DNA from 2 places in the Ruminococcus sp. 1001136sp1 genome. Region 1 is predicted to be linked to the other one. Evidence: a T-box and tRNA genes for the amino acid it is inferred to sense, from the RefSeq annotation. Region 1 holds a T-box; the other holds one or more tRNA genes.
The links. A T-box is a leader RNA that pairs with one kind of tRNA and senses whether it is charged. The one in region 1 lies ahead of metG (methionine--tRNA ligase), so its partner is inferred to be a tRNA-Met.
Positions count from the first base shown of each region.

Region 1 (16,479 bases):
AAACAGCTCTTCTGGAAGAATATGTGCAAGGTGATACGCTGGGGGAGATTTTACAGGGCGGACTTTTGACAGCGGCACAGGCAAAGCAGATCACCCGCCAGCTGTGCATGGCTTTGTGGGTGCTTCATTCCCTGGGAGTTGTACATAGAGATGTAAAGCCAGATAATGTGATCATACGTGGAACCGAAGCGGTTCTTATCGATTTTGATGCTTCCAGAATTTATAAAAATGAAAACAGAGAAGATACACAGATTCTTGGAACCACAGGCTTTGCAGCACCGGAACAGTATGGGCTCTCCCAGTCTGATGGGCGTGCGGATATTTATGCACTGGGAGTTCTGCTGAACATTATGCTGACTGGGGAACATCCCTCCAGGAAGCTTGCCAGCGGAAGAATGGGCAGGATCGTCCAGCGTTGTACCATGGTAAATCCGGAGAAAAGATACAAGAATATCCTTCATCTGATGGAGGTTTTGTAAAGCATAAAAAGCTTATGGTCTCTGGAAAAAAGCCTGTAAATTTATAATACAAGATGGATAATTACTTACTAGAGTGTGTTTGAAAAATCATTCCCGCAATCTGCACGCCCCACTTTGCGGGAGATTTCACCGGAATTCGGTTGCCGTAGCCCGCTACGGCGCCCTCATCCGAGCGAAATCTCCCACAAATTGTGACGCACATTTTGCAGAAAGCCTTTTTCAAACACGCTCTAGCTGTAAGGTATGTTAACCATAAATATATCGTAATAGGAGAAAAATATGAGTAAAAAATGTATAAAATGCGGACAGCCTCTTTCGGACAACGCTTCTTTTTGTCCTCACTGTACAGCAGTCCAGAAGGAAAAACAGGAGATAAAAGCACCGAAACGATGGAGAAAGGCGGCTTTTGGAGCAGCTGCTGTGGTAGTGCTTCTGGCAGCTGTTGGAGCAGCTTTTTCCCTGCATCACCGTCCGAAGTCCTATGAGGGAGGGGCGCAGGTGGTTTATAAAGACAAAGGAAAATCTTATAAACTGCTGTTGAATTTTTCCGAAGATGATGGAGTAACAGGACATGCCCAGGGCGAACGTACTGATACACTGGCGCAGGGAATGGAGAGTGCCCTTCCATGTCAGCTGTATGTTCTGGATCAGGAGACTGGAGAACTGGCGTGGGAAGAATTTACAGAAAAGGTAGTTTCCTGTAAGGTGGATACAAAACCTGGAGAAAATTCCCGGAAGGTAGATTATGTAGAACCGGTTCATAACGAGAGTTTTCCAAATGCAGCATATGTTTCTGATATTATTTATACCTCAGACAGCGGTACTAACGATATCTTGTGGAATCTGACGATGAAAAACGGAGATACGATTTCTCTTAGCACACGGCTTACCATTGAAAAGCAGGCAGCAGTTACCTATTTTTCAGAGGATACGCCTATGGAGACCACAGAGGAACTGAATGCATTGCTGGCTTCCATTGAGGAAGAGGTGTCATCGGAAACTCCGGTTTACCTTCATCTTCCGGCAGTAACTTATGATGGTGATATTGTTTTTGGAAATCATGTGTGGGGAATTTATGGCAGCTCAGACGGAGATGACGTGACTACTTTTACAGGAACCGTCAGCTTGCGCGGATTGAATGGAAATTACGCGGAAATGTCAGGAATCCAGTTTAAAGGGAATTCTGGAATTGGGGTGAACGCGTATTGTCTTACTTTACTTTCCAAATGCAGTTTTAATGGTTGGGATACGGCTGCAATTGCCAATAATGAAGCCTGGGTAAATGCAATGGACTGTACTTTTACCAATAATAAAATTGCACTGAAGTTTAACAGCAGCATGGCTTATGGTACAGCGCCCAACTATCTGAATAATACATTTACCGGAAATGGAACGGCGGTCTGCATTGAGAATCTACCTGGGAATGAAGTCCTTGATTTCGCGGGAAGTACTTTCTCAGAAAATGATGTGGACATTGATAATAAAGCAGAGCATTCGGTGGATACGGCGAAGGCAAATTTTGAGACTGCTTCGGAGTAATGCTCTGTGAGGGCTTTTTTATATAGCGTTCAAGTAATATTTTAATAAGAGTTTTAGGGTTACAGATTAATCATTTTGCGGTCTGTAACTCTTTTTATATTACGGCACAATGGCAGATGCCGCCGAGACTCCCTGCTGCAGTAGCAGAATCCTGCAAAGTATGATTTCTGTGCATCGCGAAGCGTGTTGCTGTGAAGGTCGTGAACAGTAATAATTTCTTCTTGTACTATGCTTTCAGGTAATTGCTTTCCTTCCTCCTATTATTATATGATAACCTATCAGTCTCAAATAAAATTACAAAAAATGGGGGTCAAAGGATGAAGAAAAGAACATTAGCGCTGGCGTTGGCATTGGGGTGTGTATTTATGTCTCCAACGCTTTCCCATGGGGAAGAGAATGCAGAGGTAGTTTCAGAAATAGAAGAGGATTCCAGTACGGATGAAGGAAACAATAACTCCTGGGGAAAAGTTGCGGTAGTAGATGACTTCGGGGATGCAACGGGGCAATCTGTTATAAGTACGGTTGTTTCCGGAACCTTTAGCAACACGGCAACAACCGGTAGTGATCTGCTTGTCACAGCATATATTAATTTTGATGAATTTGATTATTGTTATGATTTATCTTTTAAACTTTTAGAGTATAAGGATACCCCTGCTACTTATTTTTCTTCTGATTCTAAAGAATTGAAAATAAAAGTTGGAAGTATAAATACGGTATATGAATATGGTTTGCTAGGTGAGGAACCCAATGGCAATGTTTATGTCAGCGGATCTTCAGGAGAAGATATTGTGAAATGTTTATATGAAGGAAATGATATACGTTGTGTACTGAATCTTGGTTCATCTAAATATAGCTTTGCATTGGAAGCAGGCAATATCGCAGAGCTAATTGATGAAGGCGGATATGGTGCGCCGTTAGATGAGGAAGGCAGGAAGGAAAGAAAAAGTAAACATGAAATAGAAGAAGCGCAGGAAAGCAGCAGGAAAAAACAGGAAGCAGAGCTTGCACAGGCGGAGAAGGTTATAAAATCCAAAGATGATTTTATTGCTGCATATGTGAATCATACAGATGCGGATAATGACTATGAAAGTGGATTTTATTACTTCAAAGCTCATGCAGACGAGTTTGAGACTTTAACAGAAGAGGAATTATCCTCCATTTTTCCATGCAGATTCCGGTATTATACTGTTAATTGGGCAATTGGCGGAACCACTGGTGCCGGAGACCTTTATGAATATGATGCAGATGGTAATACAAAACAGCTTGGAAGCTTTGGAACAGATGACAGCTATCGCACAAGAGAAGAAATAAATCCCAACTGGCCTGAGATTAATGGAAGCTGGCGAATCGAAGATGGAAAACTGATCCGAACAATTACATCTGGAAATCAGGAAAAACGTTATATTGTGAAATCATTAGACCGTGACGGCTATTATTTATTATGCTTTGAAAGTGCAACCGGCGAGGTGAATGCGGTTATGATGATTGTTTTATATGATGAGAACAATATGCCATTGTATGAATTTACAGAAAATTAAGTACAAAATAGCGAGAGAAGCTATGCGGGGAGGGACTGTGGTCCGCACAAATTAAACGAAACGGGAGAGACACATTTTGAGAGTTTTTAAGAGTGAAAAATGGGTTAGGGACACCTGATTTACATATTAAAAATGACGGAAGTCTGCCCAAAAAGGGAATCACGAAAGTGATTCCCTTTTATAAAAAGCTTTATTTTATGCGATTCCCCGGTAAAAATTATTCTCCGAAATATCTCTTAAGCAGACCAGCGAATGCTTTTCCGTGTCTTGCTTCGTCTCTTGCCATCTCATGAACTGTGTCATGGATTGCGTCAAGGTTAGCTGCTTTAGCGCGTTTCGCAAGATCAGTCTTACCAGCTGTTGCACCGTTCTCAGCGGCTACACGCATCTCAAGGTTCTTCTTGGTGCTGTCTGTAACAACTTCACCTAATAACTCAGCGAATTTAGCTGCGTGCTCTGCTTCTTCATAAGCAGCTTTCTCATAATACATACCAACTTCCGGATATCCTTCTCTGTGAGCAACACGTGCCATAGCAAGATACATACCAACCTCAGAGCACTCGCCCTCGAAGTTTGCTCTTAAATCAGCAAGGATGTCTTCGCTGACACCTTTAGCAACGCCTACAACATGCTCAGCTGCCCATGCCATTTCATCATCCTGTTTCGTAAATTTCTCAGCCGGAGCCTTGCAGATTGGACATACTTCCGGAGCTGTGTCACCTTCATGAACATAACCACATACACTACATACCCATTTAGCCATAATTAAATTCTCCTTTTCTTATATAAAATTTTTATTTAGTTTTTAATAATAGTAATCATTACTGTTTTATGGTAACATATTGTTTCTTGCTTGTCAAGAGTTATTGAAACTTTTTTCTAACAGGATCGAATGTTCACTTAAAGTTTGGTGCTGTGGCCATTGCTTGTCGAGCGGCTGTAATTCCCTACAGAATAGCTATGATCAGAAAATGAAAAATTTATTCAACTGATTAGTGAGACTCTTCCTTCAGGCATTCCTTGCAAATTCCGAAAAATCTTGCTTTATAATCGGAAATCTGACCATCCTTAAAGTCAGCTGCAATACTCTCAAGGCTTTTATCAATATGTTCGCTGAATACGTCCATCACTCTGCCGCAGCGGGTGCACATAAAGTGACAATGGGGAACGGTGCGGGCATCGAATCGGTCTGCTCCGCCAAAGCTGGAAAGCTTCTGTATTTCACCCAGATCAGCGAGAAGAGAGAGGTTTCGGTATACAGTTCCAAGGCTGATGTTTGGATAAATCTGCTTCATATTCTCATAAACAAAATCAGCGGTGGGATGGTCGGTTCTGCCAGTAAGAAACTCCTTAATAGATTCTCTCTGGCGGCTGTATTTCAATGTGGCCATCTGATTCCTCCTTTCTCTCGATAATAGTAATTGTTACTGATATTAATATACAAGATAATTGCAAATTTGTCAATAGTAATTTGGCTAAATTTACACTAAAATTATAAATATTGCATCGCTGTAAAATGATAAATTTGGGTTTACAAACCCATTAAAATGTGATACGCTCTTTTATATGAATTTATAAGCCAAACCCATAGAAAAAGAGAGTACATTTGCGTACCGCATTACAGAGAATCCCCCGGGAGATGAGCAGTTAAGAGTTGCTTTTCCAGGCTGAGAGGGGGTGTGTATGGAACAGATGGAAGATGGCTTTGGAGGGGCGCAGTTGAAGTAATTTAGGCTGCGACAGGAACGCCTGTTATAGCGTAAGGGTATGAAGGTACCCGGTGAGATTCCCGAAGATGGTTTTTCCATCTGTACCGTGAGGCGGGAATGAATAGAAGTGGTAACACGGGATAACTCGTCTTCTCAGTATATTTGAGAAGACGTTTTTTTATGTTGTGACAGGAAGGAGAAGTTTAACCAGCTCTTTTTGTTACACAGAAAAGGAGGAAATACAATGAGTAAACCAAAATATTACATCACCACAGCCATTGCCTATACATCTGGCAAGCCGCACATTGGCAATACCTACGAGGCGGTTCTGGCAGACGCCATTGCGCGTTATAAAAGACAGCAGGGCTACGACGTATTTTTCCAGACCGGAACTGACGAGCATGGCCAGAAGATTGAGCTGAAAGCAGAAGAAGCAGGTGTTACACCTAAGGAATTCGTTGATAACGTATCCGGTCAGATCAAGAATATCTGGGATCTGATGAACACATCCTATGACAAATTCATCCGTACCACAGATGCAGACCATGAGAAACAGGTACAGAAGATTTTCAAGAAAATGTATGCAAAAGGGGACATCTACAAAGGAGAGTACGAGGGAATGTACTGTACTCCATGCGAGTCCTTCTTTACAGAATCCCAGCTTGTAGACGGAAAATGTCCGGACTGCGGACGCCCATGCGTACCAGCTAAAGAAGAGGCTTATTTCTTCAAAATGAGCAAATACGCAGACCGTCTGATCGAGCACATTAAGACACATCCGGAATTCATTCAGCCGGAATCCCGTAAGAACGAGATGATGAACAACTTCCTTCTTCCGGGACTTCAGGATCTGTGCGTATCCAGAACTTCTTTCAAATGGGGAATTCCGGTAGACTTTGATCCGAAGCATGTTGTATATGTATGGCTGGATGCCCTGACCAACTATATTACCGGAATCGGTTATGATTGCGATGGAGACAATTCTGAACTGTTTAACAAGATGTGGCCTGCCGACCTTCATCTTATTGGAAAAGATATCATCCGTTTCCATACTATTTACTGGCCAATCTTCCTGATGTCACTGGATCTGCCTCTTCCGAAGCAGGTATTCGGTCATCCGTGGCTTCTCCAGGGCGATGGAAAAATGAGCAAATCCAAAGGAAACGTTATCTACGCAGACGAGCTGGTTGATTTCTTCGGCGTTGATGCTGTCCGTTATTTCGTACTTCATGAAATGCCGTTTGACAACGATGGTGTGATCACCTGGGAGCTGATGGTAGAGCGTATGAATTCCGAGCTGGCAAATACTCTTGGAAACCTGGTAAACCGTACCATCTCCATGTCAAACAAATACTTTGGCGGCGTGGTAGAGAATAAAGGCGTAACAGAACCTGTTGACGATGATCTGAAGAGCTTCATTCTTTCTGTTCCTGCAAAGGTTGATGCAAAGATGGAGAAACTTCGTGTAGCAGATGCCATCACAGAAGTGTTCACTATTTTCAAACGCTGCAACAAATATATTGATGAGACAATGCCATGGGCACTTGCAAAGGATGAGTCCAAACAGGATCGTCTTGCAACCGTTCTTTACAATCTGGTTGAGGGCATTTGCATTGGAACCACTCTTCTTGAGTCCTTTATGCCGGACACAACAAAGAGAATCCTTGGTCAGTTAAATGCTTCTGAGAGAACTCTTGAGGATCTGAAGACATTTGGACTGTATCCGTCAGGAAACAAGGTAACAGACAAACCGGAGATCCTTTTTGCCCGTATGGACATCAAAGAAGTTATGGAAAAAGTAAACGAGCTTCATCCACCGAAAGAAGAGCCGAAGGAAGAAAAGCCAGAGGAGAAGGTTGTAGATATTGAGGCGAAGCCGGAGATCACATTTGATGATTTCGCAAAGCTTCAGTTCCAGGTTGGTGAGGTTATTGCCTGTGAGGCGGTGAAGAAATCCAAGAAGCTTCTTTGCTCCCAGGTTAAGATTGGAAGCCAGGTTCGCCAGATCGTATCTGGAATCAAGGCTTACTATACACCAGAGGAAATGGTTGGCAAAAAGGTTATGGTAGTAACCAACTTAAAACCAGCGAAACTTGCAGGAATTCTTAGTGAGGGAATGATTCTCTGCGCAGAGGATGCTGAGGGAAATGTATGCGTAGTCAGCCCTGAAAAAAATATGCCGACAGGATCTGAAATCTGCTGATTTTGACCGGAAGCGTCCATCTGATATAGCCGGAATATAATACAATAGGTTAATATTGTTATAAAAAGGGACGAATTATGTGTAATAAACTAAGCCATTTTGATAAAAATGGTAATGCTGTTATGGTGGATGTCTCGGATAAACCGATTACCCACAGAACTGCAATTGCAACAGGTTCTATCCAGGTTGGAGCAGAAATCATGGAGCATCTTACTGCAGGCACTGTGGCAAAGGGAGACGTTCTTGGCGTTGCCAGAGTTGCCGGGATCATGTCTGTGAAGCACACCTCGGATCTGGTACCTATGTGCCATCCTTTGCCGGTTACCAAATGTACCATTGATTTCGAAATTGAAAAAGAAAATGGAATTATCCGCACTTTTTGCACTGTGAAGACAGACGGTAAAACCGGTGTGGAAATGGAAGCCCTTACAGGTGTGCAGGTGACTCTTCTTACAATTTATGATATGTGCAAGGCAATCGACAAGCATATGGTGATGACGGATATTCACCTGGTAGAGAAAACTGGCGGTAAGAGTGGAGATTTTTTATTCAAAGAAATAAAAACGAAGGGGGGAGAAAAATGAAACGAGTAGCAATTATCACATCCAGTGATATGGGATTTCAGGGCAAGCGGGAAGATTTAAGCGGTCCGGCAATTAAGGAAATCGCAGAAAGAGAAGGCTATCAGGTAGTATCTATGGATATTCTTCCGGATGACCGTGCCATGCTTTCCAGACGAATGGCGGAAATCGCAGATGAGAATCAGGCAGAACTGATTTTGACTACTGGTGGAACAGGTTTTTCCCCGCGGGATGTTATGCCGGAGGCCACCGAAGATATCACAGAACGTAAGGTTCCAGGAATCTCGGAAGCCATCCGCGCCTACAGCATGACGATCACAAAACGCGCCATGCTCAGCCGCGCCACAGCCGGAATCCGGAAAAAGACTCTGATCATTAATCTTCCAGGCAGTCCGAAAGCAGTAAAGGAGAGTCTGGAATACATTATTGGAGCTCTTGGTCATGGCATTGAGATTATGACCGGGGAAGCTGGAAATTGTGCAAGGCAGTAAATATTCATAAATTTTATAGTAAATGAGAATCCCCTCCACTATGCAGCAGTTGCTTTTGTGGAGGGGATTCTTAGTTTGTGGGCTGACGAAGACTGCTTATGGCTGCTCTTTCATAGTTTTAAAATACTGGCTTGTTACAATCAGTGAATTGTGCACCATATCTTCCAGTGCCTGATCGGTAAAATATGCGGCGTGAGGCAGCATAAGTACATTAGAGCCTGTTTGAAAAATCATTCCCGCAATCTGCACGCCCCACTTTGCGGGAGATTTCACCCGAATTCGGTTGCCGTAGCCCGCTACGGCGCCCTCATCCGAGCGAAATCTCCCACAAATTGTGACGCACATCTTGCAGAAAGCCTTTTTCAAACACGCTCTAGGAAGATCTATAATTCGAAATTTTTACGAATTACATTTGCAAGCAGCTCTGCAGTACCGTCAATTCCGAAATTGTTGCTGTTCAGCATCAAATCCATATATTCGGTACTTCCTGGCTGTTGACCAAATGTCGCAATCAGTTCGCTGATGCTGTTGTATGCAGGTTCAAAAGCAGAAGTGTCAGGCGTGTTTTCCAAGTATTCCAAAACGTAGCTGACGGCAGCGGCAGTACCATAGATAAGTCCGTCCTCGTCCAGATCAAATTCCGGGGTATGGTGATTAGCGCCGGAACCTAATTCGTCATTTTTTATTCTCACGAAGGTTTCTACACCTGGAAACAGGCTGCACATATAACTGAAGGTTTCAGATGCCATCCATGGCTCACAATCATATATGACATCTTCGCCGATCTGTTTCTTGATAGAATCAATATAGGTTTTTCTGCATGCAGGATAGTTCTCTGTAGGTAAAAGCTGTTCCAGCAATTTAAACTGGTAGGTACAGTAATTAAGAGGACAAATTGCAGCAACAATTCGTTCAAATTCTTTGATAAATTCTTCTCCGCTGCTTCGATCCATCATTCGGATGCTTCCCTCGCAGGTAAGCTTGTCGGGAATCAGGTTAAAGGTTGCTCCTGCATTGACAGAGCCCAGAGACCAGGTCAGAACGGTGTTTGGTTTTATGTATTTTAACCGGAGTGTATCAAGGTTGGAATATATGTCATGGAAACAGTCAATTACACTGTGAGCAAGATCCGGTCTGGAACCGTGTCCGCCTTTTCCATTTATTTCAAGTACGAAGTGGTAAAGACCTGACATGGCAGAACCCTGGCAGCAGGAAAGTTTTCCTGTGGGAATGTCCCAACGCACATGAGAGGCGTAGCAGGTGTCAAACTTCATGTCCTTTTCTGCCATATAAGCCAAAAGCTTTTCTATATTCCGATGTCCTTCTTCTCCTTCCTCAAACATAAGGACAACGCGTCCATTTAGGGATGCTTCCATATTCTTCAGTATTTTTGCGGCGCTAAGAAGCATAGCAATGTGGCCGTCATGGCCGAAGCCATGCATAACACCAGGATTTTTGGAAATACATACTTTTTTATTCTTTAGATTAGTCTCGGATTCCAGTATGGGAAGTGCATCGATGTCGGATCTGAGAAGAACTGTTTTTCCGGTACTGTCTCCGTTTATATATGCAAAAATGCTACCGCCTGGTACCTAGACATAAGGAATATCAATTTTTTCAAGCTTCACATTATCTGTCGAATCTTCTGAATTGTCAAGTATTTTTTGTGTTTTTGAAATTGTGTTTAAAATAGTTCGATGTTCGTTCTATTCACAGTAACAACTAAAATAGAACTTCCAAAAAGAGGTTTATAACACTTTACTGGTATGATTTTAGTATGCTATAATTGTTGTATTTCAAAGAAAAATGAGGCAGAAAAATGATATTTGATACACATGCACATTATGATGATGAGGCATTTGACGAAGACAGAGATCAGCTCCTTTCTTCCATGAAAGACGGGGGAGTGGGCTGTATTGTAAATGTGTGCGCGTCAGCCGGGGGATTTGGCGGGACCTTGGAATTGATAAAAGCGTATCCTTTTGTGTATGGCGCAGTGGGGGTTCATCCCGACGATGCAGGAATTATGACACAGGATACTCTGGATGAGATCCGGCGTCTTTCCCATTTGAAGAAAATGGTCGCCATCGGAGAAATTGGTCTGGACTATTACTGGCATAAGGAAGCGGCGGAGCATAAACAGCAGCAGGAGATGTTCCGGGCCCAGATGGACATTGCCAGGGAGGAGAAGCTGCCATTTATGATCCACAGCCGGGATGCAGCCGAGGACACTCTGGAGATTGTAAAGGAATATATGAAAAAAGATATGTCCGGCGGAATCATTCACTGTTTTTCCTACAGTAAGGAGATTGCGGCGGAATATTTGAAAATGGGACTTTATCTTGGCATTGGCGGCGTGCTTACTTTCAAAAATGCAAAGAAGCTGAAAGAAGTAGCTGCCATAGCGCCGCTGTCCCAGATCGTTCTGGAAACGGACTGCCCTTATATGGCACCGGAGCCCAATCGAGGCAGGAGAAATTCTTCCTTGAATCTGCCCTATGTTGCAGAAGCCCTGGCGCAGATTAAGGGAATTACTGCAGAAGAAGTAATTGCAGTGACGGAAGAGAATGCGAAGCGGTTATTATTCAGAGCGTAAATTTTGACGGACAAGGAGACAAGTAGTGCAAAGTCAGTTAGTATTTCAGGAAGAAAAAGAGAGGGAACGACTGAGAAGACAGAATTTGCTGTTGTCACAGGCAGAGAAACCTGCGTTAGAGCATTTTTTTAAGGGGAAGCCAGAACTTTCTGTTCTGGATATTGGTTGCAATGATGGAGCCCGAACCTTTCACCGCTTTTCAGATGACAGGATTTCCAGGGTGATTGGCCTGGAGTATAATCAGCAGCTTGTGGAAAGAGCCAACAGTCAGTACGGAAATACTAAATTTTCTTTTTATCAGATGGATGTGGATCGGGATTCGTTTTCCGCGGATTTTCAGAAGCTATGCACGGAACCGGAAGACAGAGAATTTGATCTGATCTGTCTTTCTTTTGTATTAATGCATTTGCATGATGGGGAAAAGCTGCTTCGCACATTGAAGAATTTTTTGAAAAAAGGCGGAGTGATTTTTATCACAGAAAGCAATGACCGCATATCCACTTTGGCTCCAGATGAAAAGAATCTTCTTGGACAGTTTCTGGATATCTTAAAAGAGGACAAATACGCAGGAAAAAGAGAAACCGGTCAGGCCGTTCCCGGCTGGCTGACCAACTGCGGATACGATCATATCCATGTCTGGTGCAAGGGGATTTCCGCTGCCAAAGGCGAACAGCAGCAAAAAGAAGATATTTTCCAGACCTTTTTTTCCTATTTGCCCGAGGATGTGGAAATCTTGCTGGCAGAAGAACCGGATAACAGAAAATATCAGGACTGGCAGAACTGGCTGAAGAAGAATTATGAAGAGCTTCAGCAGCTGATTCTGAGTGAGGAATCGGAGATTACAATGGGCATGCAGATTTTGTCCTGTGAGAAGGGAAGCTTATGACACAAAAGACAGGGAGGTTTGGGGCTTCTGGCAGAGAATTTTGTCTGTGTTCATTGGAAAAAGAGGATATTGAGGAAACACTGCAGCTTATGGACCGGTGCGTAGGCGAAAATCTGTATCAGAAAGAAGAGCTTGAGCAGGCCATTGGAAGCAGTGAACGGGCATTCCTTCTGCTGAGAACTGCAGAAGGAGAACTTGCAGGATATATTTATTACTATCTTACCAATGAGAAGAAGATTGCAGAGGATACCAGGCTTACGGAACAGAAAATCCAACGGGTATGCCAGCAGGATACTTTGGCACCTGTTGGCAAGATTCAGTCAGTAGGAATAAAAGAAGCATTTCGCAGACAGGGGCTGGCAGTTTGGCTTATGAAGTATGCGTTGAGGCAGTTTGCGGAGAAGGGCATAGGGGAAGTGTTTATCATCTGCTGGAATGCAGGCGGTAAAGTTCCTCTGGAAAGGGCACTTCAGGAATGCAGGTTTGTTCATCTTTTTTCTGCAAAGATGATCTGGTATAATAAAAAAGAACTTTATTGTCCATATTGCAAAGGACGCTGCAAGTGTGATGCAGAGGTCTATTTTAAGAAAGTTAAGGAAAGGAATTGCAAATGAAAATAAAACTTCTTCCTAAATTTATACTTTCACTTGGCGTGATCGGTGTAATCCTTACCATTGCCATTTCTCTTTTCAGCTATAGAAGCTCCAGATCCTATCTGGAAAATCTATATGCACAGAGGGTAATGACGAACAGCAATAGTATTGCAGATATGATGTCGGTTTCGGATGTGAAGAAAATCCTGGCAGAAGGTGGGGACAAGACAGAAGAATATTCGGAAATGGTTACGTTGTTTAACAAGCTGAAAAAGGACGGCGATGTTACATATCTGTCTCTGGTTGTTCCGGATGAAGACAGTGTTCATTTCTACATAGATGCCCTGGTTGAGGAATTGGGAGATGATCCTGCGAATCAGATTGCCTATGGAAGTGACATTTTGTACACTGACGCTGCAAATCCTGATGATCCTGCTGACATGGAGAAATATATTACCATATGGAACCAATATCAGCAGAATAAAGGTGTGGATCATCCGCTTGTGACGGACAACAGCTATGGCTATAATTACACGGGTATTTCGGTGATTCTGGACGAGAATGGAAAGGCTCTAGCAGAAATTCAGTATATTCTGGATATGAAAGAGGTCAGGAATTATCTGAATTCCTTTCTTATCAATATGTTTCTGATTTCTTTTTGCATTATCGCAGTGACGATGGCCGCGTATATTGTCTTTGTGCGAAAGACAATCACCAGACCGATCAGCAGGCTGGCTAATTTTACCCAGGAGATTACAGAGAGCGGAAAGTTTGAGAATCAGAGAATTACCATGAAAACTGGTGATGAGATCGAGGCACTAAGTGACTCTTTTAACTTTATGATGGAAGAGCTTGAAAATTACATTGCCAATCTGTCCAAAGTGACTGCCGAGAAGGAGCGAATCGGCACTGAGCTGGATATTGCCAGGAATATTCAGGCATCCATGCTGCCATGTATTTTCCCGGCCTTTCCGGATCGTAAGGAATTTGATATTTATGCAACTATGACACCTGCAAAAGAAGTTGGCGGTGATTTTTACGATTTCTTCATGGTAGATGAGACACATCTGGCAATTGTTATGGCCGATGTATCCGGAAAAGGTGTTCCGGCTGCGCTCTTTATGGTCATTGGAAAAACGCTTATCAAGGATCACACTACACCAGGAAGAGATTTGGGGGAGGTTTTCTCTACTGTAAATAATCTTCTTTGTGAGGCAAACAGTGAAGGCTTGTTTATCACTGCTTTTGAAGGTGTGCTGGATCTGGTGACAGGAGAGTTCTGTTTCGTAAATGCTGGACATGAAATGCCGTTTATCTGTAAAGCAGGCGCCAGTTTTGAGGCATATAAGATCCGTCCAGGCTTTGTCCTCGCCGGATTTGAAGATATGAACTATAAAGCCGGCAGTATGACGCTGGATGTGGGAGATTTGATCTTCCAGTATACAGACGGTGTGACTGAGGCTACAAATGTAGAAAATCAGCTTTATGGAATGGAGCGTCTGGAGCAGGTTCTGAATCGTGTAAAAGACAGAACACCATCAGAAATTCTGCCTGAAGTGAAAAAAGATATTGATGCTTTTGTGGGAGAGGCACCGCAGTTTGATGATATTACCATGCTTTGCGTAGAGTATAAGGCGAAGATGGAAAAAGCATGATCGGGCAAAAAAAGGCTGAATTCTGGAAATGAGATAATTTCCGGAATTCAGCCTTTTTCAAATATGCTCTGGTCAAAAATCTATTTAGTACCAAAAATTCTGTCGCCTGCATCGCCAAGTCCCGGGCAGATATAAGCGCGGTCGTTCAGTTCTCTGTCCAGATGTCCTACATAGATCTGCACATCCGGGTGCACCTCATGAAGTCGTTTCAGACCTTCCGGAGCAGCGATAACAAACATACATTTAATGCTCTTTCCACCATGTTGTTTGATGAAGTTAACAGCGGAGATAGCAGAGCCGCCAGTTGCAAGCATGGGGTCAACCATAACGATGAGACGCTGGTCGATAGGATCCGGAAGCTTACAATAGTACTCATGAGGCTCATGAGTAACCGGGTCACGGTAAAGACCAATATGACCGATCTTGGCAGATGGAACCAGAGTGGTGATACCATTTACCATACCCAGACCTGCACGAAGTACAGGAACAACAGCAAGCTTCTTACCAGAAATCATAGGAGTTCTGCAAGTCTCAATAGGAGTCTCAACTTCAACATCCTCAAGAGGAAGATCGCGAAGAGCTTCAAAACCCATAAGAACTGCAATCTCCTCAATAAGTTTGCGGAATTCATTTGTTCCGGTCTCCTTATTACGAAGAATGGAAATCTTATGCTGGATCAGCGGGTGATCCATAATAAAAACATTGTCCATATCTGAAAAATTTGACATGATAAAAACCTCCGTAGTGTGATAAAGTTGCCATTGCCCTATGCAATAACAATCGTTACTGTTCACTCCGTGATCAGTAACACGCTTCGCGATGCACAGAAATCATGCATTCGCATGATTTCGCGCCGCACTTCTCGGGTTTTCTGTGAACTTTGTTCGCAAAAAACACCTCGCGGAACGTTACCAGTGAACAGGAACTAACAATCCCTTCAGAACTTTTTTCAAATAGGCTCTATAGCGTATTGAAAATGCTTTATGGGAATACTGTAAAAATCATATCGCACTTTCTATAGAAAGTCAATAATTGTAAAAAATTGTCGCATACTTTATACTATAACAAGATTGCTGTTCACAGTATAGACCGTATAGGAAGAAATCATGCGAATGTATGATTTCTGTGCATTGTGAAGCGCGTTACCAGTCAGGTCGTGAACAGGCGCTAGAGCGTGTTTGAAAAATCATTCCCGCAATCTGCACGCCCCACTTTGCGGTATATTTTGCCCGAATTCAGTTGCCGTAGCCCGCTACGGCGCCTTCATCCGGACAAAATCTCCCACAAATTGTGACGCACATCTTGCAGAAAGCCTTTTTCAAACACGCTCTAAGGGAAAAGGAGGAACTATATTTATGAAATTCAGAGTTGAGGGCATTTATGATGCCAAAAAGCTTGGAATCCCACAGATGCTGATCCTGGGACTCCAGCATATGTTCGCCATGTTTGGCGCTACCATTCTGGTGCCGATCCTGGTAAACAACTATTTTCACGGCGAGGGCTTATCCATTCAGGTAACCCTGTTCTGTGCCGGATTTGGAACACTTCTGTTCCATGTACTGACTAAGCTGAAGGTACCTGCATTCCTGGGATCATCATTTGCATTTCTTGGCGGATTCGCCACAGTTGCAGAGCTTGACACCGGAATTTTTGCCAACATGTCTTATGGAGAGAAGCTTCCATATGCATGTGGCGGTGTGTTTGTAGCAGGACTTCTGTATCTGGTACTTGCAATGATCGTCAAGGTAATTGGCGTAAAGCGCGTCATGCGTTATCTGCCTCCGGTTGTAACTGGTCCGATTATTATCTGTATTGGTCTTAGCCTTGCACCGTCTGCAATCAGCAACGCATCCCAGAACTGGATCCTTGCTTTGATCGCACTTGGAACTGTTATTTTCTTCAACATCTGGGGCGTTGGAATGTTCCGTATTATTCCGATTCTGATGGGTATTGTTGTTTCTTATGTGGTTGCCCTGATCATGAATGCCTTGGGTATGACAAACGCAGATGGAAGTGCTATCCTCAGCTTTGCAGGAGTAGCAAGTGCGCCGATCGTAGGTGTTCCGAAATTCTTCCTCTGCAAATTTAACATTACTGCAATCCTTGCAATGGCACCGATCGCAATTGCTTCCATGATGGAGCACATTGGCGATATTTCTGCTATTTCCGCAACGGTTGACCGCAATTTCATCGAAGACCCGGGGCTTCA
Region 1 is NZ_JBDPGY010000001.1:125,481-141,959, reverse strand. It holds gene ABHC48_RS00715 (serine/threonine-protein kinase) at 1-479, shown strand, start outside; gene ABHC48_RS00710 (DUF6783 domain-containing protein) at 541-669, opposite strand; partial or broken gene ABHC48_RS00705 (DUF6783 domain-containing protein) at 619-729, shown strand; gene ABHC48_RS00700 (zinc ribbon domain-containing protein) at 759-2,018, shown strand; gene ABHC48_RS00695 (hypothetical protein) at 2,336-3,556, shown strand; gene ABHC48_RS00690 (NADH peroxidase) at 3,774-4,319, opposite strand; gene ABHC48_RS00685 (transcriptional repressor) at 4,549-4,947, opposite strand; T-box leader at 5,136-5,421, shown strand; gene metG (methionine--tRNA ligase) at 5,510-7,468, shown strand; gene moaC (cyclic pyranopterin monophosphate synthase MoaC) at 7,546-8,052, shown strand; gene ABHC48_RS00670 (MogA/MoaB family molybdenum cofactor biosynthesis protein) at 8,049-8,540, shown strand; gene ABHC48_RS00665 (DUF6783 domain-containing protein) at 8,637-8,885, opposite strand; gene ABHC48_RS00660 (DUF6783 domain-containing protein) at 8,784-9,038, shown strand; gene ABHC48_RS00655 (amidohydrolase) at 8,924-10,117, opposite strand; gene ABHC48_RS00650 (TatD family hydrolase) at 10,360-11,136, shown strand; gene ABHC48_RS00645 (class I SAM-dependent methyltransferase) at 11,162-12,022, shown strand; gene ABHC48_RS00640 (GNAT family N-acetyltransferase) at 12,019-12,636, shown strand; gene ABHC48_RS00635 (SpoIIE family protein phosphatase) at 12,633-14,270, shown strand; gene upp (uracil phosphoribosyltransferase) at 14,351-14,980, opposite strand; gene ABHC48_RS00625 (DUF6783 domain-containing protein) at 15,413-15,475, opposite strand; gene ABHC48_RS00620 (DUF6783 domain-containing protein) at 15,506-15,571, opposite strand; gene ABHC48_RS00615 (uracil-xanthine permease family protein) at 15,626-16,479, shown strand, end outside.

Region 2 (16,479 bases), on a different contig from region 1:
ACGCCCAGAGCTTCCAGCACATCTGCGGCTCCTGATTTTGAAGAAGCAGCTCTGTTTCCATGCTTTGCTACCGGTACACCTCCTGCTGCGATCACAAGGGAGGCAGTAGTGGAAATGTTAAAGGAATTGGAGCCGTCTCCACCAGTACCTACGATTTCCAGTACATCCATGTTATGAAGCAGCTTGATGCAGTGTGCTCTCATGCCTGCCGCGGAAGCGGTAATCTCATCAATAGTTTCCCCTTTCAATGCCAGAGCAGTCAGATAGGCTGACATTTGTACCGGAGTAGCTTTTCCGCTCATAATCTCGTCCATTACCTCTTCTGCTTCCTGATAGGTTAAGTTCTGTTTCTTCGATAATTTGATAATACTTTCTCTGATCATTTTTTCTGCTCCTCTCTGATGTTGTCCTTTATAAATTGTCAAATCTGACTTGCGCTTCCAGAGCGTGTTTGAAAAATCATTCCCGCAATCTGCACGCCCCACTTTGCGGGAGATTTTGCCCGAATTCGGTTGCCGTAGCCCGCTACGGCGCCCTCATCCGGACAAAATCTCCCACAAATTGTGACGCACATCTTGCAGAAAGCCTTTTTCAAACACGCTCTAGAAAATTCTCAATCATCTTCCTTCCATCGGGAGTCATAACAGACTCAGGATGAAACTGTACACCATAAACCGGATATTCCTTATGCTCCACTGCCATGATTTCTCCATCTTCTGCTCTGGCTGTCACAACCAGCTCCTCCGGAAGAGTCTCTTCTATTGCTGCCAGGGAATGATATCTTGCTGCCGGGAACTTTTTCGGGAGTCCCTTAAACAGGACATTGGAACCGCACTGGATCATCTCATCTCTTTTCCCATGCTTCAGTTCTTTTGCATAGGAAACCACTCCGCCAAAGGCTTCGCAGATGCTCTGATGTCCCAGACACACACCCAGAATTGGGATTTTTCCAGCGAACTCTTTGATCACCGGAATACAGATGCCTGCCTCCTCCGGTCTTCCAGGACCCGGGGAAAGAACAATTGCTTCCGGTGCCAGCTTCTCTATTTCTCCCAGGGAAATTTCGTCATTTCGAACCACCTGAATATCCGGATTAACGGACCCGATCAGCTGATACAGGTTATAGGAAAAGCTGTCGTAATTATCAATCAGTAAAATCATTCTAATCCCTCCTCTGCCTGGCTGATGGCCCTTACCACCGCTCTTGCCTTATTCTGGCACTCTTCAAATTCTTTTTCCGGTACGCTGTCTGCCACGATTCCGGCTCCCGACCGGATACAGATTTCATCTTTTTTCTTATATACCAGACGGATTGCAATGCACACATCCAGATTTCCTGTGAAATCCACATATCCGATTGCACCGCCGTAAATGCCTCTCTTGCTTTGTTCCAGTTCCTGAATGATCTGGCAGGCACGGAATTTCGGTGCCCCTGAAAGGGTTCCTGCAGGTAAGATGGCATCCACTGCGTCTATGGCATCTTTGCCCTTTTTGATAGTTCCTGTTACTGTGGAGCCCAGGTGCATGACACAGGAATAACGTTCCACAGTCAGGTATTTTTCCACTTTTACGCTGCCAAGCTCACTGATTTTTCCAATATCGTTTCTTCCCAGATCTACAAGCATGTTGTGCTCGGCAAGCTCTTTTTCATCCTGAAGAAGATCTGCTTCCAGGGCTTTGTCCTCTTCCGGTGTTTTTCCTCGCGGCCTTGTTCCTGCCAGTGGGAAAGTGCTTAACTTGCCATGCTCTAATTTCACCAGTGTCTCCGGGGAGGCACCTGCGATTTCAATGTCATCACTGGAAAAATAGAACATGTAGGGGGATGGGTTGGTAGCTCTCAGAACACGGTAAGTATCAAACAGGCTGCCCTCTGCTTTTGCCCTCATGGGGTTTGACAAAACCACCTGGAAAATATCGCCCTCGTGGATATAATGCTTCGCCGTTTCCACCATCTGGCAATATTTTTCTTTAACGAACTGAGGCTGGATTTCAGATTTAAGCCTGATCGGAGGAAAGATTTTTTTCTCACCCTTTTTGATCAGCTCTGTCATTTCTTCCAGTTTTTCACAGGCCTGTTTATAGGACTTTTCCAGATCATCTGTCATCACACCTGTAATAAGAAAAACCTTCTGACGGTAGTGGTCGAATGCGATCACATCATTAAACAGCATCAGATCCAGATCCCGAAAATCCTGCTGTTCCTTATCTTTTAGTTCCAGCTTGGGCTCACTGTATTTGATGTAGTCGTAGGAGAAGTAACCTACCAGACCGCCGGTAAATGTGGGCATATCGTCCATAACCGGACTTTTGTACTGACTGATGATTTCACGGATGGCATCGCCTGGATGGGCAACCTGTCGAACCTCTTCTGTACTGCTTTCTGTACTGCTTTCTGCAGCATTGCCGCTTCTACCAAAAGTTTCCGTCTTACTGGTTTTTCGAATTCGCAGGATTCCGTCTGTACAGGTGATTTCCATGGAAGGGTCATATCCCAGAAAAGAATACCTGCCCCACGCTTCGCTCTGGCTGGCGCTTTCCAGCAGATAGCAGTGATGACTCGCCTTTTGCAGAATCCGCATCATCTCTACTGGTGTGTAGCTGTCTGCGTATAACTCTTTGCAGATTGGAATTCTTTTGTAATCTCCTGTTGCCATTTCCCTGATTTTATCAAATGTTGGATACATAGAACACCTCCCGATTTATTTCCTGAACAGTGCACGCGCCGCATCCTCGCAGAGCGTTTTTAGGTGTAACAGGAACATTACGGAGTAATTTTCTAGTACACAAAAAACCCGTCCAGGACAGAATTTCCATATCTGTCAAGGACGGGTCTGAATATTCACCCGCGGTGCCACCTTGCTTCACGATAAAATCGTGCTCTTAACGGAATACCATCATATTCCTGACAACTGACGTATGTCCTACGTCGCATAATACTTGGCTTCTGCAGAATCTTCTTTCATGCTTCAATCAGATATGTCTGCATTTCTTCTGCACTCATTCTGCCTTTCCATGCGCCCTCAGCGGCCCATTTAACAAACTGCCTTACCGCCCGGCTCTCAGCCTCCCGGACTCTCTGTGGGTGCACGATTGTTTTTATTCCCGCTTCATCGGTTTAGTTCGTTGAATTGAATTTTTATTTAAAATAGCATACGGGCAATGAATTGTCAAGCAATTTTTTCATATTTTATAAACATTTATTAAAATTGATTTCCTCTAACGTAAAAAATCTGCCTGTGAATTTTCTCATCACAGACAGATCTCACATTATTATATTAATTTACTTACTGCTCTTTTTCATAAAGAAATTCTTCCGGTAAAGTAACATGAAAGTCTTTGGCTACTGCGCGGAAATCATCAGGAGTAATGGTCTGAAGCTTACGCGGTGCCATGGACATTACCTTCACCAGGATTTCCGCGGACTTCTCTACTGTATGGAGAAGGCCAAAGGTCAGGTCAAAGTCCTCACCGGAGCAGAACATTCCATGATGTGCCCAGATAACAACGTCATATTTCTTCATCAGCTCCGCTGTTTTTACTGCAATTTCTCTTCCGCCTGGTACCATCCAGCCTACAACGCCTACGCCATCTGGGAAAACAACCGGGCATTCTGTTGCAGACTCCCACAGCTCTCTTGTAAATACCTTGTCATCCAGTGGAAGGACAAAGGTTAATGCGATGGTGTTGGTTGTATGTGCGTGATAAATAACACGATGTCTGCCGTTTGTAAGCTTCTTTTTTACCTCATGATTCATAAGGTGGGTTGGAAGCTCGCTGGTTGGGCGGCCGCCTTCTACCAGTCCCCAGCGGATCCTGTAATTAACACCCTTGTCATCCAGTTCAATGATTGCAAGACATGCTTCCGGGTCAACTGCTATGTTTCTGAAATATTTGCCGCTTCCGGTTACTAGGAAAAACTCTCCTGCAAGTCCCGGCACCTCTGTGCCGATAGGCTGCCACTCACCTGGTGCATTCAGACGGGGACGGATCATTTCTACTTCTTCTGCTTTCAGACGATAGCTTAAGTTTCCGCCATTTCTCTCATGCCAGCCCTGCTGGAAACCATCGTCTGCCATTTTGATAAAGCCCTTCATAAATTTGGAATCTAAAATCTTCATACCATCTTCTCCTCTTCTATTTTTCGTATCGCCAACTGACGTTTCCTAATAGGAAAAACAATTGTCAGCTGATCGCAATTATGATCTCAGAGCGAGTTTGTAAGCCCTTTCTTATGAGACCATACGAATACGCTGCGTCCGTTCTTTTTCTTCTTGCAGGTATCCGGTATGCTTTTGTTTGTTCTTCTTGTTTACAGACTCAGTATAACACCAATTCTCATTTTGGAAAGAACCTTACTTGCCAAATTGTTTTCCGCTTTTTGCAAATAAGGACCCAAAATAAAAATTTCTGTTTCCAGAGCATGTTTGAGAAAGGCTTTCTGCAATCTGCACGCCCCACTTTGCGGGAGATTTTGCAAACAGGCTCTAGTTTTCTTTTTTTCCAATAAAATAGTAAAAAAATATAATTCTAAATTTTTTTGAAAAAATTTAAAAAAGTTGTTGACAATTTGCGACAGTTAATAGTATAATAGCAAAGCGAGCTGCGGAAGAGAAGATACTTCACAGTTTGTATATGGGGTCTTAGCTCAGCTGGGAGAGCATCTGCCTTACAAGCAGAGGGTCACAGGTTCGAGCCCTGTAGGCCCCATACTTATGAAATGAATATGGCGAGATAGCTCAGTTGGCTAGAGCACGCGGTTCATACCCGCGGTGTCGAGGGTTCGAATCCCCCTCTCGCTACTTTGCTGATAGTCTTTTATACGCACAGACTTTTCAGCAAAAGTTTTTTTAATTGAATATGGCGAGATAGCTCAGTTGGCTAGAGCACGCGGTTCATACCCGCGGTGTCGAGGGTTCGAATCCCCCTCTCGCTACTTTGCTGATAGTCTTTTATACGCACAGACTTTTCAGCAAAAGTTTTTTTAATTGAATATGGCGAGATAGCTCAGTTGGCTAGAGCACGCGGTTCATACCCGCGGTGTCGAGGGTTCGAATCCCCCTCTCGCTATTATAGATGTTGCAGATTGCAGCATCTATTTTTTTTATCTATCAGCGAAGCGGACCTGGAATGTCCGCTTCGCTACTTGCTCATGAACGCAGTCGCTTCGCGATCTGTCAGTGGGAGTTTTCAAGTCAAACGCCATAAAACTTGGCATGTATTTTTTCCAGTTAATAATTTTTAAAGGAGTAACTGCATGAATATTGACCCATCTATCCGTAAACTTCTTGATAATGAAGCTACCATCCACGAAGCTCAGATCCGCGCTTTGTTCCAGACTCTTGACCGCAGGTTTGGGCTTCGGGGAGCTTCTGTGCCTATCCGCTTTGGTTACGATGAGGCTGTACTTGGCTCTTATACACCTGCTTCTTCTCATGAAAAGGAAGGCTTCTATTTTTCCCTTCTGTTTATTGGTTATGCCGTAAAGAAGCCTCTTTCCAAAGAGGATCGCCTGGATCTTTATAAGCACGAATACGCCCATTATATGCAGTACAATATGAAAATACCGGCGCAGTACAACTGGCAAGCCGGGAAACACGGGAGCGCCTGGAAATACTGCTGTTCTCTTGTGGGCGCCGCGCCTACTCCCTATTATAGAATCGGAGAAAGCCTTCTGAAGCACGATTATGACAAAGCTCTGAAAAACCCTATTCACGACAAGACAGTTCCCATCCGGGACACCTACCGCCGTGAACAGGCCTACAAAAGCGCCAAACATAGCGAAATAAAATTCCAGGTAAACGATATGGTAACTCATCCCAAATTCGGAGAAGGCACTGTAGAGGAAATCGTACAGCTGTCCAATTCCGTCCGGCTGCATATCCGTTTTGCAGATGATGAGGTAAAAAAGATTGACCAGAAATGGCTGCTACGGTCTGGTCATAAATAGTTATATTTTTATAAAACCCAATAAACTTATCATATAAAAGGAGTAAAAAGCCATGAAAAAAAATCATCATCTACACCGGCAGATTCACCTCTGCCTCATTATTTTACTGCTTCTGTTTTGCAGTTCAAGCCAGGTATTTGCCGCAGCAAAGGTAAATGTGAAAAATACCAGGATTAAATTATCAGCCACAAAGCTTACCTATAATAAAAAGGTACAGCGTCCCAAAGTAAGAGTAACTTATAAAGGAAAAGTCTTGAAGGAAAAGAAAAACTATATTGTAAAGTACTCTAAAGGCTGCAAAAAAGTAGGAACTTACACGGTTCAGATTATTGGAAAAGGCACTTATACCGGTACTGCTAAAAAACAGTTTGTCATTTTACCGCCGAAAGCCCAGATCATGAATATCTATGCAAAAACAGCAGCTACAACTGTAGTAATAAAAAGACAAACCTCCCAGACCAGTGGTTACCAGCTGCGCTATGCCACTAATTCAAAACTAAAAAATGCCAAAACTATAACAGTCAAAGGTAACAAAAACAACACAATTTTTCTCAATGGCCTCCGTGCCGGGACTACATATTATATGCAAACCCGCACTTACATGACTGTTAAAGGAAAAAAATATTATTCCAAATGGTCTTCTACAGGCCATTGCACAACAAACAAAAAGACAAACAGTACCCACCAAAGTGCAACCCCTACCCCTACACCTACACCAACGCCTACATCCACACCGGTTCCTACACCCACACCGATTCCCAAAGCTGATCTGCCTGCACACGATAAAGAAGGAACTGCACCAGCTAAATATACATATGAAATTTATGGTCTGGACAAACAGAAGGCAGATATTTACACCGGTTGTCCCAAACCTTTTTTTATAAAGACAGACAATCCGGATCCGAACTCTTTTTCCTTGATTTTTAATGGAAATGACTCGCGGACCAGCGCATACAGAAGTGGTTCATCTCGTTTCTTTGATGATATTCCTTTAGAAAACAATGACTCAGGAACTACTTCATTAGAGAAAGTAAAAGGCGGTTATATCAAATACGCGATATTTTTCGAAGCAGGAACCAACACTGTAGAATTCAGGGAATATTCATTATCAGGTTATACGGTTGCAAATACAGTGACATTAAATGTTCTGGATTATAAACAGGCCAAAAACGCATGGATGATTGACATTATTAACAAAACTACAACTGCTGATATGACTCCTTTTGAAAAGATGGACGCTATAAGTGCCTACCTCAGAGAACCAGGCCGCTTTAAATATTTAACCAGATATAACGATCATACAGTCGATCTGGCAGCAGATCCCAATGAGCCATTTTTTGTAACTTACCGTTGGAACTCTAGCACATCACCGTCAGTTCTCGGTGAGTTCGCTGAATTAGTCGGTGGATTTGATGATATTCATTATTGCTTTGGTGATTATCCGGTTGGCTCTCCATCATGGTCCATATGGCATTATGTGGTAAAACTTACTATAGGAAATGAGACGCGAAACTACGCCGTTTGCCCAATGGGCTCAACCGGCAACGTTGAAGAAATCAAAATGATTGATTTTTCCGATCTGAGTAATATGCGAAAGTTCGGATAATCTTAATTTAACAAATCAAATAAGTCCCCATCCCACTGTTTTAATTGCAAAAAACAGTGAATGGGGACTTTTTTCGATTATTCTATTTCTTAAGCTTCATTTTTACCGGCTCATACGTGGTATTCGTTTCATAGTCATATCCCCGTATTCCGATTTCGTCGGCAAGGTCCGTTTTCTGATAGCTTCTCTGGAAGGTGGCTTCTTTTCCAACCTCTGCCACCTCTGAACCACCGCCAAGGTCGGAAAGCTGCCACAGATTTCCATTCAGATCCATTACGTCAAGGGAAATACTGTCGCACTCTTCTAAGAAGATGCAATGGATTGTGACGTAATCGCCCACTTCTGTTTCTTCTATATCTGCGGACAGGATCTTTACTTTTCCAGCTGCAGTTATCCCTTCACCATCCACAGGCACATAGGTCATACTTTTCCCCTGGCTCTTATCTTCCAGCTGGAAAGTAATATTTGTACGCATCACATCATCAACGCACTTAGCATCCGGAAGCGTGGCAGTTCCGATGCAGGAAATGGTAAGATTCTTACTCTCATTTGTCTTTACCGCGGAAGAATAGAAATCTACTACATCATCTTCCAGATTTCGATAATCTCCCACTGCTGTTTCAATGCCAAGATCTGAATCAAAATCAAAGCTGGCTCCAACCTTTACGATGATCAGCCCTTTTTCTGCGGCATATTCTCCTATTGTCTTGTCACTTTCAATTCCAAGATTTCTTACAGGATCCTCATTCATGGTGTCTTGTCCTGCCAGAAGATATTTGCCTCTTTCTTTCGCTGTGACTTCCACCACCACCTGGACACTGTTCTTATCACATAGGGCTTCCTTCACGGTGTAAGTGAGAATGGAATCGCCATCTTCCTGCTGCACCGGATCTTTTTCAATCAGCCCCTTGGCTTCTTCCGGCATCTTATTTCCAACTTCCTGAAAAAAACCGGAAATTCCTATATACTTCTCTGCTGCAAAAACAGTGGCACCAAATGCCATCACTGCCGCAAATGTCAGGATTAAACTGCGCTTCCAGTTTTTCCGTGTACCAATTTTTCCCATTCTGTCAGTGCCATTTATTACTTTTCCCGTTTTTTCTTCTTTCTGATACCCTCTATCGGACTCTGCCGAATTCTCTATCATTTCCAATGTCTCATCTACACGCCTGCGCACACATTCCGGCACTTCTGTTTCTTCTGAAAAAACATCAAACAATTTATCATCCATGAATATATCCTCCTTCATACTCTGCACGAAGCTGTTTTCTGGCTCTGGAGAGCCTTGTAAGCACTGTATTCTGGCTGATTTCCAGAAGAGCGGCAATTTCCTTTACACTAAGGGATTTGCTGTAATACAAAAGCATCACCACCTGGTACTTCTCTTCCAGGGATGCCAGGATTTCCTTCCACTCACAATCTACATAGCCTGATTCCTCGAAGATTCCCTCTTCCATTTCCATCGTAGGAAAAACACGGCCTTTATGCCGAAGCATTTCATTGCAGTTATTGATCAAAATCCGAATCATCCAGGTTTTGAAGTAAGAATCCTTTTTTAAAGTGGAAAGCTTCTCATAACACTTTAAAATCGTTTCCTGTATGGCATCTGCCACATCTTCGTCATTCTTCAGATAGGCCCAGGCTACTTTATACATGCTCTGGGTATTCATCCGGATGAGCTGTGCAAATGCACCGGAATCTCCGGATTTTGCCTTTTTCACCAAATTCTCCATAAGGTTTTTCGCTCCTTTTTGTGTTCTGCAGTACACGAAATCAATTGCTGTATTTCCTTTTACATACATTAGATGGAAATAGCCGGGAAAATATTTCATTAAAATCATTAAATATAGCGCAAGAACTATATTGATGGCAATGCATCTGCGGCGACGAAAATCAAAGTAATGAAGATACAAAAAATATCCTGGATAAGTTACAATGCGGAAAAAGCTTTGTACTTACCAGGATATTTCTTTTTTAACGTTTTATTTGCAACGTTTTATTTGAAGTACTCAACACCGGACTCAAAGATCTGAATATCCTGCTGTCCATAGATGTTGATTGCAACGCCATTGTCGCGGCGCTCGCTGTGTGCCATCTTACCAAGGACACGTCCATCCGGGCTTGTGATACCCTCAATGTTATAGGTAGATCCGTTGATATTGGATTCTTCGGACTGATCCAGCTCTCCGTTTGGATTTACATACTGGGTAGCTACCTGACCGTTTGCAAGGAGCTTAGCAAGCCATTCATCGTTTGCTACGAAGCGTCCCTCACCGTGGGAAGCCGGGTTGCAGTATACACCGCCAAGTGTGGCTTTCTGCAGCCATGGAGACTTGTTGCTTACAACCTTTGTGTAAACCATCTTGGAAATATGACGTCCGATGGTGTTATAGGTCAGTGTAGGAGAATCCTCTTTCTGTCCGCAGATCTCGCCGTATGGAACAAGTCCCAGCTTGATCAGCGCCTGGAATCCATTACAGATACCAAGTGCAAGACCATCTCTCTCATTTAACAGCTTCATAACAGCTTCTTTGATCTTTGCATTCTGGAAGGCAGTTGCAAAGAATTTCGCAGAACCGTCTGGCTCATCACCAGCGGAGAAGCCGCCTGGGAACATGATCATCTGTGCCTGATCAATGGATTTCTCAAATATTTCCACAGAATCACGGATATCCTCTGCACTTAAGTTCTTAAATACCTTAACGTCTACCTCAGCTCCGGCTCTCTCGAATGCCTTTGTACTGTCGTACTCACAGTTTGTTCCTGGGAATACAGGAATGAATACGCGAGGTTTTGCTACTTTATGCTTGCAGACATAAATATTCTTTGTATTATAAATACCATTCTCATAGGTTGCTTCCGGATCTGCTGTCTTTACAGCCATGGCAACTGGTCCATCGTTTTCTTCACCAGAGGTTGTCTTAAAGACCTTCTCCAGAGTGCCTGTCCATGCCTTGTAAGCCTCATCTACTGTGAGCTCAGCATTTCCATATGAGAATTTACCATTATCTGTTACTTCACCGATCACGGTATATGTGATAGAAAGCTGACCAACCTTTTCAGCCGGAACTTCCAGAACCAGATCGCCGAAGCCTGGTGCAAAGAAGTCTCTTGGATCCAGATTATGCTCGATCTTCACGCCCATTGCATTTCCAAATGCCATCTTGCTGACTGCTGCCGCAATACCGTGACGGTCAAGTGCATAAGCGGAAACCACTTTTCCAGCCTGCATATCATTGTGAAGCTTCTCATACTGCTCCATAATGCCTGTATAGTCTGGTAAATCGTACTGATCCTTGGGTGCACGAAGCCATACCAGTTTATTTCCAGCCTTTTTCAGCTCTGGTGTAATCACATCCTGAAGCTTGGCAACATCCACTGCAAAGGAAACCAGTGTTGGCGGAACATCAATGTCATTGAAGGTTCCGGACATACTGTCCTTACCACCGATAGACGGAAGACCGAAGCCCATCTGTGCTGCATAAGCACCAAGAAGTGCTGCAAATGGCTGGCTCCATCTCTTTGGATCCTCTGTCATACGACGGAAGTATTCCTGGAAGGTGAAGCGGATCTTCTTATAATCACCACCTGCTGCCACGATTCTTGCAACAGATTCTGTCACTGCATAAGCAGCTCCGTGATATGGGCTCCAGGAGGATAAGTATGGATCAAAGCCATAGCTCATCATAGTTACAGTATTAGTTGTTCCATTCTGTACAGGTACCTTTGCAACCATTGCCTGAGTCTCTGTAAGCTGATTTTTACCGCCATAAGGCATAAGAACGCTTCCTGCACCAATGGAGCTGTCAAACATCTCTACAAGGCCCTTCTGGGAGCATACATTTAAGTCTGCCAGTGTGGAAAGCCATTTTTCTCTTACATCGGCTACGTCCGGACGCTCTTCAAAAAGGTTGCCCTCTTTATTCGGGATTTCAACTTCTACGGTTGTCTCCTGATGTGCACCGTTGGTATCAAGGAATGCACGGGAAATATTTACAACCTCTTTTCCTCTCCAGGAAAGCACCAGTCTTGGCTCTTTTGTTACAACTGCAACCGGAACTGCCTCCAGGTTCTCTTCGTTTGCAAAACCAAGGAATTTCTCTACGTCTTCCGGAGCAACAACAACTGCCATACGCTCCTGGGACTCGGAAATTGCGATCTCAGTACCGTCAAGACCTGCATATTTTTTCGGAACTTTGTCAAGGTCGATCTGAAGACCAGGTGCCAGCTCTCCGATTGCTACGGATACACCGCCTGCACCGAAGTCGTTACATTTCTTAATGATATAGCTGACTTCCTCACGACGGAACATACGCTGGATCTTACGCTCTGTAGGTGCATTTCCTTTCTGTACCTCAGCGCCGCAGACCTCGATAGAAGCCTCTGTATGTACCTTGGAGGAACCGGTAGCACCACCGATGCCGTCACGTCCGGTACGTCCGCCAAGAAGGATGATGATATCTCCCGGATCAGAGTTCTCACGGATAACTGCACGTCTTGGAGCAGCACCCATAACTGCACCGATCTCCATACGTTTTGCAACGTAATTCGGATGATAGATTTCTTTTACATAACCGGTAGCAAGACCGATCTGGTTGCCGTAGGAGCTGTAGCCGTGGGCTGCGCCACGAACCAATTTCTTCTGCGGAAGCTTGCCCTTCAGAGTCTCTTTTACAGAAACAGTAGGATCTGCTGCTCCTGTTACACGCATTGCCTGATATACATAAGTACGTCCGGAAAGTGGGTCACGGATTGCACCGCCAAGACAGGTAGCTGCGCCACCAAATGGCTCGATTTCTGTCGGATGGTTGTGTGTCTCATTCTTGAAGTTGATCAGCCATTCCTCTTCTTTTCCATTTACATCAACCGGCACTACAATACTGCAGGCATTGATCTCGTCGGACTCTTCCTGATCCTGAAGCTTGCCTTCGGATTTCAGTTTCTTCATAGCCATAAGGGCAAGATCCATCAGGCAGACGAATTTGTCGTCCCGTCCCTTATAAAGGACTTCTCTGTCGGAAAGATATCTGTTATAGGTATCAACGATAGGAGTTTTATAATCACCTTCGTCAAATTTCACCTGTGTAAGCTCAGTGGAGAATGTGGTATGACGGCAATGATCAGACCAGTATGTATCCAGAACACGGATCTCGGTCATGGATGGATCACGTTTCTCCTCGTTCTTAAAATAGTTCTGAATATGAAGGAAATCCTTAAATGTCATAGCAAGGTTCAGGGAACTGTAAAGCTCTTTTAATGGTGCTTCCTCCATATCACGGAAGCCATCAAAGATCTTAACATCTTCCGGATCCTTGAACTCTGTAACCAGTGTCTCCGGCTTCTGAAGGCCTGTCTCACGGGAATCTACAGGGTTAATGCAGTGATTCTTGATTGCCTCGAATTCTTCCTCTGTAATGTCACCTTCGATCACATAAGTAGTTGCTGAACGGATAATTGGCTGTGCATTTTCGTCCAGGAACTGTACGCACTGTACAGCGGAATCGGCTCTCTGGTCAAACTGGCCAGGAAGGAATTCTACAGAAAAAATATGTGCGCCATCTGCTGCCTCGAATTTCTCCAGGTAAAGGTCATCTACCGGAGGCTCGGCAAACACGGTATGGCATGCTTTTTCAAATACATCATCAGAAATATTCTCTACGTCATAGCGGATCAGTTCCCGCACGTTTGTTACAGTCTGAATGCCCAGATAAGAGCTGATCTCATGCTTCAGTTCTTTGGCTTTTACGGCAAAGGATGGTTTCTTTTCTACGTATACTCGTCTTACGTTACTCATTGGAAAACTCCTTTCGTGAATGTGAAATCGTAGTGTGGTGTGCTTTTTCATTTTGAAAAAATTGGATGACTGCGCAAAACTGCATCCATTCTTGCACATTTTCGTTTATTATAGTATCATAGGTTTTATCATAAGTAAAATTAATATATCTTATATTTTTTATTACTATTACTTCTATATGTAAATAAACATGGCTCATCAGTCATAGCAGAGTTTGAGTTACTGTTCACTGACAATATTCCGCGAGGTGTTTTTTGTGAACAAAGTTCACAGAAAACCCGAGAATTAAGTTTGCGCAGCAAACGCTACTTCTTGTGCTTGTCACAAGAAGGTTCGTCTTTCTGTGCATCGCGAAGCGTGTTACTGGTCACGGAGTGGACAGTAACGAGTTTGATTTTGGAGGATTTATATATGGATATCAATCTTGAATTATACAAATGCTTTTACTACGTTGCCACCACCTTAAGCTTCTCTGAAGCCTCCCGCCAGCTGTTCATTTCCCAGTCTGCAGTAAGCCAGGGAATCAAGACTCTGGAAAAAAAGCTGGGACGGGAACTGTTTTTCCGAAGCACCAAGAAGGTTTCCCTTACCCCTGAGGGAGAAATACTTTTCCAGCATGTCAAACCGGCCCTGGAAATGCTTTCCCAGGGGGAGGCACAGCTTCTTGAGGAAGACAGACTTCAGGGGCAGCTGCGGATCGGGGCAAGCGATACCATCTGCCGGTACTTTCTGATTGACTACCTGAAGCGCTTTCATCAGGATTATCCTGGAGTGCGGATCAAGGTCACAAACAGCACCTCCATGGGCTGCGTGGAGCTTCTGGAAAACCGGCAGGTGGACCTGATCGTAAGCAATCTTCCCAATTCCCGGCTTACCGCACACACAAAAGTACAGGTGGTAAAAGAATTTCGGGATATTTTTGTTGCCAATCCGGACTTTTTTCCACTTGAAGGAAAAGCCCTGGAAATAAAGAAGCTGATGGAATATCCTCTTCTCACCCTTTCGTCCAAAAGCACAACAAGTGAATATCTTCATCAGTTTTTTGCATCCCACAGACAGAATCTGATTCCGGAGGTTGAGCTTAACAGCAATGATCTGCTTATTGATCTGGCACGCATTGGTCTTGGAATTGCCTGTGTTCCGGATTACATGCTGGCTTCTTTACGTGGACAGGAAACCGCTCTGATAGAGGTCAGCCTGAAGCAGCAGCTTCCACCCAGACAATTAGCCCTTGTATATCACGAAAGCCTTCCTTTATCCCAGGCTGCCCAGAAGTTTTTTGACTATTTTTCATCAAAAAGCACAAAAACCACTTCTTTTTAGCATATTTTGATAGCTAAATATTATCATATCATGTACAATGTAGATGTATGAAAAAAACAATGGGAGGTATTAAATTTTATGGATCTTTCAACTTTGGTAAAAATGTCAAACACTTACGGAAGCAATCCTGCTTACGTTCTTGCAGGCGGTGGAAATACTTCTGTCAAAGATGAAACCACACTGTATGTAAAGGGCTCCGGTACACAGCTTGCCACCATTAAGGCAGAGGAATTCGTTGAGATGAGCCGCGCCCGTCTCAATGAGATCATGAAAACAGAATATCCGGGAAATGACACTGAGCGTGAAGCTGCCTATCTTGCAGATGTAATGGCTGCAGTGACCGATGCAGATAAGACCAAGCGTCCAAGCGTGGAAGCATTACTTCACAATTTATTTGCATATACCTATGTACTGCATGTTCATCCTACTCTTGTAAATGGTCTGACATGCGGCAATGGCGCAAAGGCACTTTCCGAGCAGCTCCTTGGTAAAGAGGTTCTCTGGATCGACATCTGTAAACCAGGATACACACTTGCACGTATCTGTTATGAGAAAATGAACGCTTATAAAGAAGAATTTGGAAAAGATGTTCAGGTTCTTCTGCTTCAGAATCACGGTATTTTCGTAGCTGCAAATACCGTAGAAGAGATTGGTGTTTTATTTGATGGCGTGATCTCCACCCTTGAAAAACAGGTAAAACGAACAGCTGACGTCAGTGATGCTGTTACCCCTGAAAAAGAGGCTGCTGCACAGAAGCTTTCCCAGCTGCTCGGACATGCTGTAGAGGTTGTACCGGCTGCTGAAGCAGATAATTTTGTAAAAAATAAAGAAGCTGCCGCACCGCTTCTGAAACCATTCACCCCTGATCACATTGTATATTGCGGTCCATATCCGTTATTTGTTGAAAACATTGATCAGGCAAAAGAAGCACTGGATGCATTTATGGCTGAAAATGATAAAGAACCAAGACTGATCCTGGTTCAGGGCGTTGGTGCATTTATTATGGAAGATGACAAGGGGAAAGCTGCCAAGGCTCAGCTTCTTGCTAAGGATGCCATCAAGCTTGCTGTCTATGCAGAAAGCTTCGGCGGTCCGCTTCAGATGACAGATGAGATCACTTATTTCATTACCCATTGGGAAGCAGAGGCTTACCGCAGTAAGAAATAAAGAAAAGAAAAAGATTCTGGTAAAAACAGGATGTTACAATCTTGTTTTTACACAGAATCTTTTTTTGCAAAATGTTCGCCACAATTTGTGTGATTTTCTATAGTGCTCTCAGCCTCTTACTGTGGCAGAACTCCATCTGCTGCTTCAATATACGGATTATCGATCTCATCAAAGGCGCCCTCGTCAACCTTGGCTGCATAGGCCGGGTCGATTGGCATTTTGCCAAGAACCGGAACATTTAGGGATGCGGCAATCTCGTCAATGTGGCTTTCGCCAAATACTTTCAGTTCTTTGCCGCAGTCTGGACATTTCACATAGCTGTAGTTCTCTACAAGGCCCAGAACCGGCACCTTCATCATTCCAGCCATATTGTATGCCTTCTTCACGATCATGCTTACAAGATCCTGTGGAGAGGTTACGATCACGATTCCCTGAATCGGAAGGGACTGGAATACAGTCAGCGGAACGTCTCCTGTTCCTGGTGGCATATCTACGAACAGGTAATCTACATCACCCCAGATAACATCTGTCCAGAACTGTTTTACCATGTTGCCAAGGATCGGTCCCCGCCAGATTACCGGAGTGTCCTCAGTTGGAAGAAGCAGGTTAATGGACATAACCTTGATTCCGTTTTTGGTCTCC
Region 2 is NZ_JBDPGY010000005.1:108,722-125,200, reverse strand. It holds gene trpD (anthranilate phosphoribosyltransferase) at 1-383, opposite strand, end outside; gene ABHC48_RS06120 (DUF6783 domain-containing protein) at 422-574, opposite strand; partial or broken gene ABHC48_RS06115 (DUF6783 domain-containing protein) at 512-658, shown strand; gene ABHC48_RS06110 (aminodeoxychorismate/anthranilate synthase component II) at 592-1,161, opposite strand; gene trpE (anthranilate synthase component I) at 1,158-2,684, opposite strand; gene ABHC48_RS06100 (hypothetical protein) at 2,960-3,088, opposite strand; gene rhaD (rhamnulose-1-phosphate aldolase) at 3,285-4,118, opposite strand; tRNA gene ABHC48_RS06090 (tRNA-Val) at 4,635-4,707, shown strand; tRNA gene ABHC48_RS06085 (tRNA-Met) at 4,726-4,799, shown strand; tRNA gene ABHC48_RS06080 (tRNA-Met) at 4,860-4,933, shown strand; tRNA gene ABHC48_RS06075 (tRNA-Met) at 4,994-5,067, shown strand; gene ABHC48_RS06070 (hypothetical protein) at 5,255-5,947, shown strand; gene ABHC48_RS06065 (hypothetical protein) at 6,000-7,553, shown strand; gene ABHC48_RS06060 (hypothetical protein) at 7,636-8,784, opposite strand; gene ABHC48_RS06055 (sigma-70 family RNA polymerase sigma factor) at 8,777-9,286, opposite strand; gene ABHC48_RS06050 (phosphoribosylformylglycinamidine synthase) at 9,550-13,347, opposite strand; gene ABHC48_RS06045 (LysR family transcriptional regulator) at 13,759-14,670, shown strand; gene ABHC48_RS06040 (class II aldolase/adducin family protein) at 14,749-15,837, shown strand; gene ABHC48_RS06035 (Mrp/NBP35 family ATP-binding protein) at 15,954-16,479, opposite strand, start outside.
Region 2: it has a tRNA-Met gene. The T-box ahead of metG (methionine--tRNA ligase) is inferred to sense a tRNA for this amino acid. The anticodon was not compared.